One region of the Pseudomonas sediminis genome, then DNA from elsewhere that is predicted to be linked to it. Evidence: riboswitches for the same ligand, from Rfam matches in the RefSeq annotation. Region 1 holds a riboswitch; each other region holds the start of a gene.
What was found. Region 1 has a riboswitch for cobalamin ahead of cobW (cobalamin biosynthesis protein CobW). Riboswitches for the same ligand answer to the same signal wherever they lie in the genome.

Region 1 (2,192 bases):
CCGGCGCCGATAAAGTAGACGGTCATGAGGTGTGCCTTGTCAGGGGGGAGTTTGCGCTGTTCATGGTTGGCGCATCAGAATTTTGGCCGTGATGATGGCGGGCTCGTTTTCATAGCCGCGCTTGGCGAGGGCGATCACTTTGTTGCGGATATCTTCCGGTGACCAGAACAGCCAGCCGTTTCGCGAGAACAACTCCTTGATTTCAGCATTCCTGGATTGATAGACCTTACCGGCAGCGAGTCCCAGAACTATTTCGGTAGTACTGTCACCCATTCCACAATCGATAAGATCCTGTCTGAGTCGTTGGAAAACGATCGACCTGTAATTTTCGCAAGTAAACAGCTTGTATTTGCCTTCGGGAATGTCATGGATTTCGCTAAGACATGACAGTCGGACACCGGGAGAGTCGAGGAAGGATTTTGCTTCAAAGGCGAGAAGTCTATTTTCGCTGGGCTTGTAAGCGAGAAGGTCGATTTCCGGGCGTGGAATGGAATGTTTACCCACCTGCCTTTTTTCTTCCTTGGTCAGGTTGACCTTGAACGACTGTCGAACCCAATACCCTTCACCTTCAAGCAAAGTCTTAATAACGCTTTCGAAGTAATCCAAGGCTGTATGCTCAAACTATTGAAGTCCTGCCAACGCACAGGTGGCGTTGGCTGTGCGGGTTTTCTCGCCCAGCAGGCGAGCTGCCTTGCCCAGTTGCGTGGCCAGAGCCAGGGCGCAGGGTTCAGCCACAGCGGGGCTGCCTGTTACGGATCGGATGAGGGCACTGTCGGCATTTTCCGGCTGGTAGAGGGTGAGTGCTTCGGGGGGGAAGAACGTCAGCTCCAGATTCAAGTGGATTGCCAGTTGATGCAGCCCCGGCTCGTCGCGTTTGTGGGCGATGCTGGCCAGTCCAACGAGGTTATCCACAGTCAACTCATGCTGGGCCAGGCTGTGGATGAGCAGGGCGAGCAGGTCTTGCTGGGGGCAGTCGCGCCTGCAACCAAGCCCAGCCACCACCATGGGCGAGGCGTCAGGGCTGGGATTCAAGGGGCTAGGCATCATCAAGGGCGCTCGTGCTGTGCAGCGGCGTAGCTCAACATGGCGCATCCCACCGGTCAACCGCGATTGACCGGCCGCCGCGGCCTGCGTAGCCTTCTCGCTTTCGAGGTTCTTCCCGGTACGGCGCCGGGGAGCTAAGAGGGAACAGGGTCGATGCCCTGGCTGCCCCCGCAACTGTGAACGGTCTTAAACCCTTCGTACACCACTGCCGTCAGGCGGGAAGGTGAAGGGCGCGCAATGCGCAGACCGTGAGCCAGGAGACCTGCCTCGACTGACCAGCCATTTGCTCGGACGGGGTGATCCGACGGGGCCAGCACGCACCTGCGTGCCCGCCTGCGCGTACCCGTCCGCCGAACTTACCGACGCCACGGGGCCATTCATGAAAACCCTCGCCAAACTGCCTGTCACCATCGTCACCGGTTTTCTCGGTGCTGGTAAAACCACCCTGCTGCGCCATCTGCTGGCTAACGCCGGCGGCCGCCGTATCGCGGTGATCGTCAACGAGTTCGGTGAGCTGGGGATCGACGGCGAGATTCTCAAGCAGTGCTCCATCGGTTGCAGCGAGGAGGAGGCCAACGGCCGCGTCTTCGAACTGGCCAACGGCTGCCTGTGCTGCACGGTGCAGGAAGAGTTCTTCCCGGTGATGCGTGAGCTGGTGGCGCGCCGTGGCGACCTTGACCATATCCTTATCGAGACCAGCGGCCTGGCGCTGCCCAAGCCGCTGGTGCAGGCCTTCAACTGGCCGGAAATCCGCAACGCCTGCACCGTCGATGCGGTGATTACCGTGGTCGACAGCCCGGCGGTGCTCGCCGGCACCTTCGCCGCCTTCCCGGATCAGGTGGACGAGCAGCGCAAGCTCGACCCCAACCTCGATCATGAATCGCCGCTGCACGAGCTGTTCGCCGACCAGTTGGCCAGCGCCGACCTGGTGATCCTCAACAAGGCCGATTTGCTCGACGCCGAGGCGCTGGCCGCGGTGCGCGCCGAGGTGGCCGAGGAGCTGCCGCCGGCAGTCAAGGTGATCGAGGCGCACGGCGGCGAGCTGCCGCTGGATGTGCTGCTGGGCCTGAACAGCGAAACCGAGCTGCATATCGACAGCCGCCGCACCCATCACGATGATGAAGACGAAGACCACGATCACGAGGAAT
Region 2 (2,192 bases), 700 kb from region 1:
TAGACATAGTTGTTGTCGGCATTCAGCGGGTCGCGGTTCTCGCTCTTATCCTCGCTATGGCCGAGTTCCAGACGGCTGCTCCAGTCGTCGGCGAGTTGTGCTTCGAGATGGCCGGCGATGCTGGAGACGCTGAAGCGTTCGCTGGGGTTGCCCGGATCGAAACTGAACAGGTCGTCGTACTCGCTCTCGCCACGTTGCTCGAGCAGGCTCAGGCCGCCCTTTAGGCGGTCGTTGAAGCGATGCTCCAGGCTCAGGTTGAAGGCCTTGCGGCGCAGGCCGTCGTGATCGTTGTCGTAACCGCGGCCGTCCTGGGAACGGTCGAAGCCGGCGCGTTCGACCAGGCTGGCGCCGAGGTCGAAGCGGGTGCGCTGGTCGCCGCCGGCCAGACCCAGGCTGCGCTCGAAGGTCTTCTGACTGCCAGCGGCCAGGCGCAGGCGCGGCTGCAGGCCATCCTCGCCGCGCCGAGTGAATATCTGGATCACACCGCCAATGGCGTCGGAACCGTAAAGCGCCGAGCGGGCGCCGCGCGCGACCTCGATACGATCAATCTGCTCGGGGCTGAGAAACTCCAGACGGGCTAGGCCGCTGGCGGCGGCATTCAGGCGTACGCCATCGACCAACACCAAGGTCTGGTTGGCGTTGGCACCACGTAGGAACAGGCTGGTGAGGCTGCCGCGACCGCCGCTTTGTACGATAGACACACCGGGCACGCGGCTGAGTAGGTCGGGCACGCTACTGACCTGCAGACGTTCGATGTCGTCCCGCTCGAACACCGTGGTCGCCGCGGTAGCCTGCGCTTGCGGTTCGGCCAGGCGCCCGGAGGTGACGACCAGCGGCTCGGCCACGTAGGGCTCGGCGGCCAGCGAGAGACCTGGCATGACGGCGATGGCCAGAGCCAGACGGGACAGTTTCATTCTCTTTCCTCAGCGGTCGGCAGACGGTCGAGGAGGGCAGGCGCAAGCGCAGGACGGCGCTTGACCGTGCTGCCCTCCGCAACACCGGTCGCACCGCCTTGGCCGGTCTCCGGGCTCTCGACCCATGTCCGCCTTCTCAGGCAGGGCCCAGCGGCTGTTGGACGTGGCGCACGCTCAGCGGGTGCAGTCGATTACCGTTGCGGGGGCAGCGTCGGCATTGCTCGTGATGAGCGCACCGACTTCCCGTTTAACACTGCTTGCGCAGCGCACCCTGGCGGAACATGAATGGCGCGCACCTTAGTGCGCACGCATATGAATCACAAGCAAGCGCCGCTCATTCAGCGATGAGCGGGCTTCATGCTCAGGCCTGCAGCAGGCTCAGGCGTTGACGCACCGCGCGTTCGATGCCGGCTTCGTCGAGACCGCACTCGGCGAGCATCTGGCTGGGCTTGGCGTGCTCGACGTAGTAGTCGGGCAGGCCCAGGTGCAGCATCGGCAGCTGGATGTTCTCGGCGGCGAAGAATTCGCTGACCGCACTACCGGCGCCGCCCATGATGCTGTTTTCTTCGATGGTCACCAGCAGCGCGTGGCTGCCTGCCAGTTCGCGCAGCAGGGCTTCGTCCAGGGGTTTGACGAAGCGCATGTCGACCACCGTGGCATCCAGGGTTTCACCGACGCGCAGGGCTTCGGCCAGTTGCACGCCGAAGGCCAGCAGGGCGACGCCCTTGCCCTGGCGGCGTACCACCGCCTTGCCAATTTCCAGCGGCTCCAGACCAGCATCCAGCGCTGCATTGGGTCCGGTGCCGCGCGGGTAGCGCACCGCCGCCGGGCCGTCGAACAGGTGGCCGGTGCTGAGCATGCGGCGCATCTCGTTCTCGTTGCTTGGCGTCATCACCAGCATGCCGGGGATGCAGCGCAGGTAGGACAGGTCGAAGCTGCCGGCGTGGGTCGGGCCGTCCTCGCCGACCAGGCCGGCGCGGTCGATGGCGAACAGCACGTCGAGATGCTGCACGGCCACGTCGTGAATCAGTTGGTCATAGGCGCGCTGGAGGAAGGTGGAGTAGATCGCCACCACCGGCTTGGCACCTTCGCAGGCCATGCCGGCGGCGAGGGTGACGGCGTGCTGCTCGGCAATGGCGACGTCGAAGTAGCGCTCGGGGAAGCGCTCGCTGAAGGCCACCAGATCCGAGCCTTCCTTCATCGCCGGGGTAATGCCAACCAGGCGGTTGTCGGCTGCGGCCATGTCGCACAGCCACTGGCCGAACACGTTGGAGTATT
Region 3 (2,192 bases), 1.9 Mb from region 1:
GTGGTGCCGAAGATGTGCTGTTCCGCGCCCTCGGCCTGGTTGGTACGCCCTATCGTTATGGTGGTAATACCCCGGAAGGCGGTTTCGACTGCAGTGGCCTGATTGGCTACGTTTATCGCGATGCTGCCGGTATCAGTCTGCCGCGTTCGACGCGTGAGCTGAGTGCGATGCGCACCCCAGATGTCCGTCGCGATGCCCTGAAAAGTGGTGACCTGGTGTTCTTTGCCACCAATGGCGGACGCGCCGTCAGCCATGCCGGCATCTATGTCGGCGACGGCCGCTTCGTGCATGCCCCCTCTACCGGCGGTACGGTGCGCCTGGACAGCCTCACCAGCGGTTATTGGCAGGGCGTCTATCTCGATGCCAAGCGCGTCATCACGCCAGAGCTCGCGCGTAATCCCTGAATTACTGTCCATGGTCGATCCCATTCGCCTACCGCCTCAGCCCGAGGTGTGCGAGCTGTGCGCGCGGCCCGTTGCGTTGACGCGTCATCATTTGATTCCCAGGGCACTGCACGACAAGACCTACGTGCAGAAGCGCTTCGCTCGTCATGAGCGCATCACGGCTACGCTTTGGGTCTGCCGCGCCTGCCACAACCAGATTCACCGGCTGTTCAGCGAAAAGGAGCTGGCGCTGACCTACAACAGCCGTGACGCGCTGCTGGGTGATGAGCGCCTGCGCACCTTCGTCGAATGGCTGGCCAGCAAGCCGCCGGGCTTCACCCCCAGGCATTGAGCGGTCTCGACGTTGACGCGCAGGGCTGCCAGCCTCTACCCTGCGCGCCTTGCTTCAGGTGCCCCGAGTTGCCGTGAATGGTAGCCATGGGGTGAAACAGGGAAGCCGGTCCGAATGCCGGCGCTGCCCCCGCAACGGTAGGTGAGTCAAACACCGCTCAAGGCCACTGTGTATTTGCACGGGAAGGCGCGGTGCCGAACCTTTGGGTTCGCTCACAAGCCCGGAGACCGGCCTGTCGCATTTTCACGGCATCGCGGAGGGCGTTGTCCGGCCGACGCTCCGGTTTTTCCGGGATGTTGTGCTTCCTGTCTTCCGCTCGCCTGACCAGCCATTGGCACCAGGGTGAGGACGCGCGGACCATCGCGATCTGCTCCCCATCGTTGCTCGTACTGTTTACCGACAGCCGACGCGGGTGCCTGATGTACAGGAGCACAGCATGAGCGAGTCCACCGATCGCGATGCCCGCCACAAGGCGCGCATGCAGCGCAAGAAAGCCCTGATCGACGAGAAGATTGCCCAGGCCCAGGACGAATACGGTTTGTTGCTGGTGCACAGCGGCAATGGCAAGGGCAAGAGCAGCAGTGCCTTCGGTATGGTCGCGCGTGCGCTCGGTCATGGCCTCAAGGTCGGTGTGGTGCAGTTCATCAAGGGGGCGGCCAGCACCGGTGAAGAAACCTTCTTCCGCCGTTTCCCCGAGGAAGTCAGCTATCACGTGATGGGTGAAGGCTTCACTTGGGAAACCCAGGATCGTCAGCGCGACATCGCCAAGGCGCAGGAAGCCTGGGTGGTCGCCCGGCGTCTGCTCAGTGACGAAACCGTCGGCCTGGTGGTGCTGGACGAGCTGAACATCGCACTCAAGCACGGTTATCTCGAACTAGACGCAGTGCTGGCCGATATCGAGGCTCGGCCGCTGCTGCAGCATGTGGTGGTGACCGGACGTGGCGCCTTGCCGGGGATGATCGAGGCGGCCGACACGGTCACCGAGATGAGCCTGGTCAAGCATGCGTTTAAATCCGGGGTAAAGGCGCAGAAGGGCATCGAATTCTGATGGAAGCACGTCACTGTCCGGCGCTGTTGATTGCCGCCCCGGCTTCCGGCCAGGGCAAGACTACCGTGACTGCTGCCCTGGCGCGTTTGCATACGCGCCAGGGACGGCGGGTGCGGGTGTTCAAATGTGGGCCCGACTTTCTCGACCCGATGATCCATGCTCGTGCCAGTGGCGCACCGGTGTATCAGCTCGACCTGGCCATGGTCGGCGAGGCGGAAAGCCGCCGCCTGCTGTGGCGGGCCGCTGGCGAGGCTGATCTGATCCTGATCGAAGGGGTGATGGGGTTGTTCGACGGTAAGCCGTCGGCGGCCGACCTGGCGCGTCATTTCGGCGTGCCGGTGCTTGGGGTTATCGACGGTGCGGCCATGGCGCAGACCTTCGGTGCGCTGGCCCACGGTCTGGCTACCTT
Region 4 (2,192 bases), 810 kb from region 1:
TGCAAGCGCGCGCCGGAAATGATCTACGAGGCCAGCGAGTGCATGGGGGGCGCCGGTTACGTCGAGGAAACCATCCTGCCGCGTCTGTACCGCGAAGCGCCGGTCAACTCGATCTGGGAAGGCTCCGGCAACGTGCAATGCCTGGACGTGCTGCGCGCATTGTCCAAGGAGCCCGGCGTACTCGATGCGTTGTTCGCCGAGCTGGGCGATGGCCATGGCGATGCCCGTCTGAAGGCACATATTCAGCGTCTGAAAGCCGATTTTGCCGATACCGCCGATATCCAGTACCGCGCGCGCCAGCTCACCGAAGACATGGCCGTGGCGCTGCAGGCCAAGCTGCTGCTGGAGGCGGGCAACGCCACCGTCTCCGATGCCTTTATCGCCAGCCGGCTGGAAGGCCGTGGCCGGGTCTATGGCACTCTGCCGCGAGGTGTCGATGTCGAGGCGTTGCTGGCGCGTAGCACGCCGCACCTGGCCTGACCGGAGGCCCGCATGCAAGCACATCCGCGTTATCGCGAGTTGGTCGAGCGAGGCTTCGCCGATGCCAACTTCATCAACGACCTGGGCATTCGAGCTACCGACTGCGGCCCAGGTTGGGTCGAGGCGGAGCTGAACATCCTGCCACGCCACCTGCAGCAGAACGGTTTCATCCACGCTGGTGTACAGACCACTCTGGCCGATCATGCGGCCGGTGCTGCCGCCGCGACGCTGGTGGCCGAGGGGCAGACGGTGCTGACCCTGGAGCTCAAGGTCAACCTGCTGCGTCCGGCGCGCAGTGCACGCCTGTTCTGCCGCGCCGATGTGCTCAAGGCCGGGCGCCAGGCCACGGTGGTCGAGGCCGAGGTGTTCAGCGAGGAAAACGGCCAGAAACGCCTGTATAGCAAGGCTTCGGTGACCATGGCGGTGGTGACGTTGCCGGTCTGAACGAGGGCTGAGAGCGGATTGTCTGGCACGCTGTTTTTTAGCCGGGCAGGCGAGTAATCTTGCCGCTGATGGTTCTGCGTGCACGTACGTGACGCGGATGAAAAGGGAACAGGGTGCGGCGAATCTCGCCAATGCCCTGGCTGCCCCCGCAACTGTAAGCGGCGAACGATGCCCTCATGCCACTGACTTCGGTCGGGAAGGCGGGCGGAGTGCCAAGCCGTGAGCCAGGAGACCTGCCATCGACAACGGGCGTTCCGCCCACCCTCTATCCGAATCGTCGCGCGGTGGGCGCGGCAAAGGAACTCGCATGCATATCGAACCCGGTGTCGTCGAAGGCGCCAAGATCCTGCTCAGCTACGCAACGGCCGTCACCGCTTTCGGCCTGACCGCCAAACTCGCCCTGGACAGCGTCCGCAGCAACGGCGGTGCCGCCGCCCTGGCGCTGCGCAGCCTGCTGACCACCGCCCTGGTGTTCTGCTTCTTCGAAGTATTCCCGCATCACCCGGTGGGTGTTTCCGAGGTGCATCTGATCCTCGGTTCGACCCTGTTGTTGCTGTTCGGTGCCGGTGCAGCAGCCATCGGTCTGGCGGCTGGTTTGCTGCTGCAGGGGCTGCTATTCGCTCAGTTCGACCTGCCGCAGTACGGCATGAACGTCACCACGCTGTTGATCCCGTTGTGGGGCATCAGCTTGCTGGCCAAGCGCATCGTTGCGCCCGGCACCGCCTACGTCGATCTTTCCTACAAGCAGGCGCTGGCGCTGTCGACTGCCTATCAGGGCGGCATCGTCGCCTGGGTTGCGTTCTGGGCCTTCTACGGTCACGGCTTCTCCAGCGAGAACCTGGCGGCCGTGGGCAGTTTCGGTCTGGCCTACATGAGCGTGATCTTGGTCGAACCGCTGATCGACCTGGGTGTGCTGGCTGGTGCCAAGGCGCTGTCGCGCTTCAGCCAGGGGCCGCTGTTCAACGTGCGTTTGCACCAGACGGCCTGACCCAGTCGCTTAGCGGCGGCGCTGCCAGATCATCTTGCCGGTATTGCTCTCGGTGACCAGGTACTGGTCGCTGAAGCGGTAGTAGGCGGCGGGTTGATAATCGGCGGCGCCTGCCAGGCGCACCATCAGCATGCCGCCTTGGCTGCGCCATTGGCCGCTGTACTGCATCTCGCCGGGGCTGTCGTAGCTCCAGTCGCTGCCGCCGCCGACCGAGCGACTCCACTGGGTGACGCTACCGTCGGCATTCAGTTGAAGGGTCATCAGGGTGTTGAACGAAGCG

Region 2: linked by a shared signal. The riboswitch ahead of AAEQ75_RS05000 (TonB-dependent receptor domain-containing protein) and the one ahead of cobW (cobalamin biosynthesis protein CobW) in region 1 are both predicted to bind cobalamin.
Region 3: linked by a shared signal. The riboswitch ahead of cobO (cob(I)yrinic acid a,c-diamide adenosyltransferase) and the one ahead of cobW (cobalamin biosynthesis protein CobW) in region 1 are both predicted to bind cobalamin.
Region 4: linked by a shared signal. The riboswitch ahead of AAEQ75_RS04480 (energy-coupling factor ABC transporter permease) and the one ahead of cobW (cobalamin biosynthesis protein CobW) in region 1 are both predicted to bind cobalamin.

The regions. Positions count from the first base shown of each region.
Region 1 is NZ_CP154631.1:1,744,268-1,746,459, reverse strand. Features, by position in the region: gene cobM (precorrin-4 C(11)-methyltransferase) at 1-26, opposite strand, end outside; gene AAEQ75_RS08320 (hypothetical protein) at 61-606, opposite strand; gene AAEQ75_RS08315 (cobalamin biosynthesis protein) at 622-1,047, opposite strand; cobalamin riboswitch at 1,134-1,328, shown strand; gene cobW (cobalamin biosynthesis protein CobW) at 1,424-2,192, shown strand, end outside.
Region 2 is NZ_CP154631.1:1,046,580-1,048,771, reverse strand. Features, by position in the region: gene AAEQ75_RS05000 (TonB-dependent receptor domain-containing protein) at 1-914, opposite strand, end outside; cobalamin riboswitch at 998-1,203, opposite strand; gene dxs (1-deoxy-D-xylulose-5-phosphate synthase) at 1,276-2,192, opposite strand, start outside.
Region 3 is NZ_CP154631.1:4,502,989-4,505,180, reverse strand. Features, by position in the region: gene AAEQ75_RS21280 (C40 family peptidase) at 1-404, shown strand, start outside; gene AAEQ75_RS21275 (hypothetical protein) at 415-735, shown strand; cobalamin riboswitch at 775-985, shown strand; gene cobO (cob(I)yrinic acid a,c-diamide adenosyltransferase) at 1,172-1,783, shown strand; gene AAEQ75_RS21265 (cobyrinate a,c-diamide synthase) at 1,783-2,192, shown strand, end outside.
Region 4 is NZ_CP154631.1:934,252-936,443, reverse strand. Features, by position in the region: gene AAEQ75_RS04490 (acyl-CoA dehydrogenase family protein) at 1-480, shown strand, start outside; gene AAEQ75_RS04485 (PaaI family thioesterase) at 493-924, shown strand; cobalamin riboswitch at 977-1,179, shown strand; gene AAEQ75_RS04480 (energy-coupling factor ABC transporter permease) at 1,232-1,912, shown strand; gene AAEQ75_RS04475 (hypothetical protein) at 1,922-2,192, opposite strand, start outside.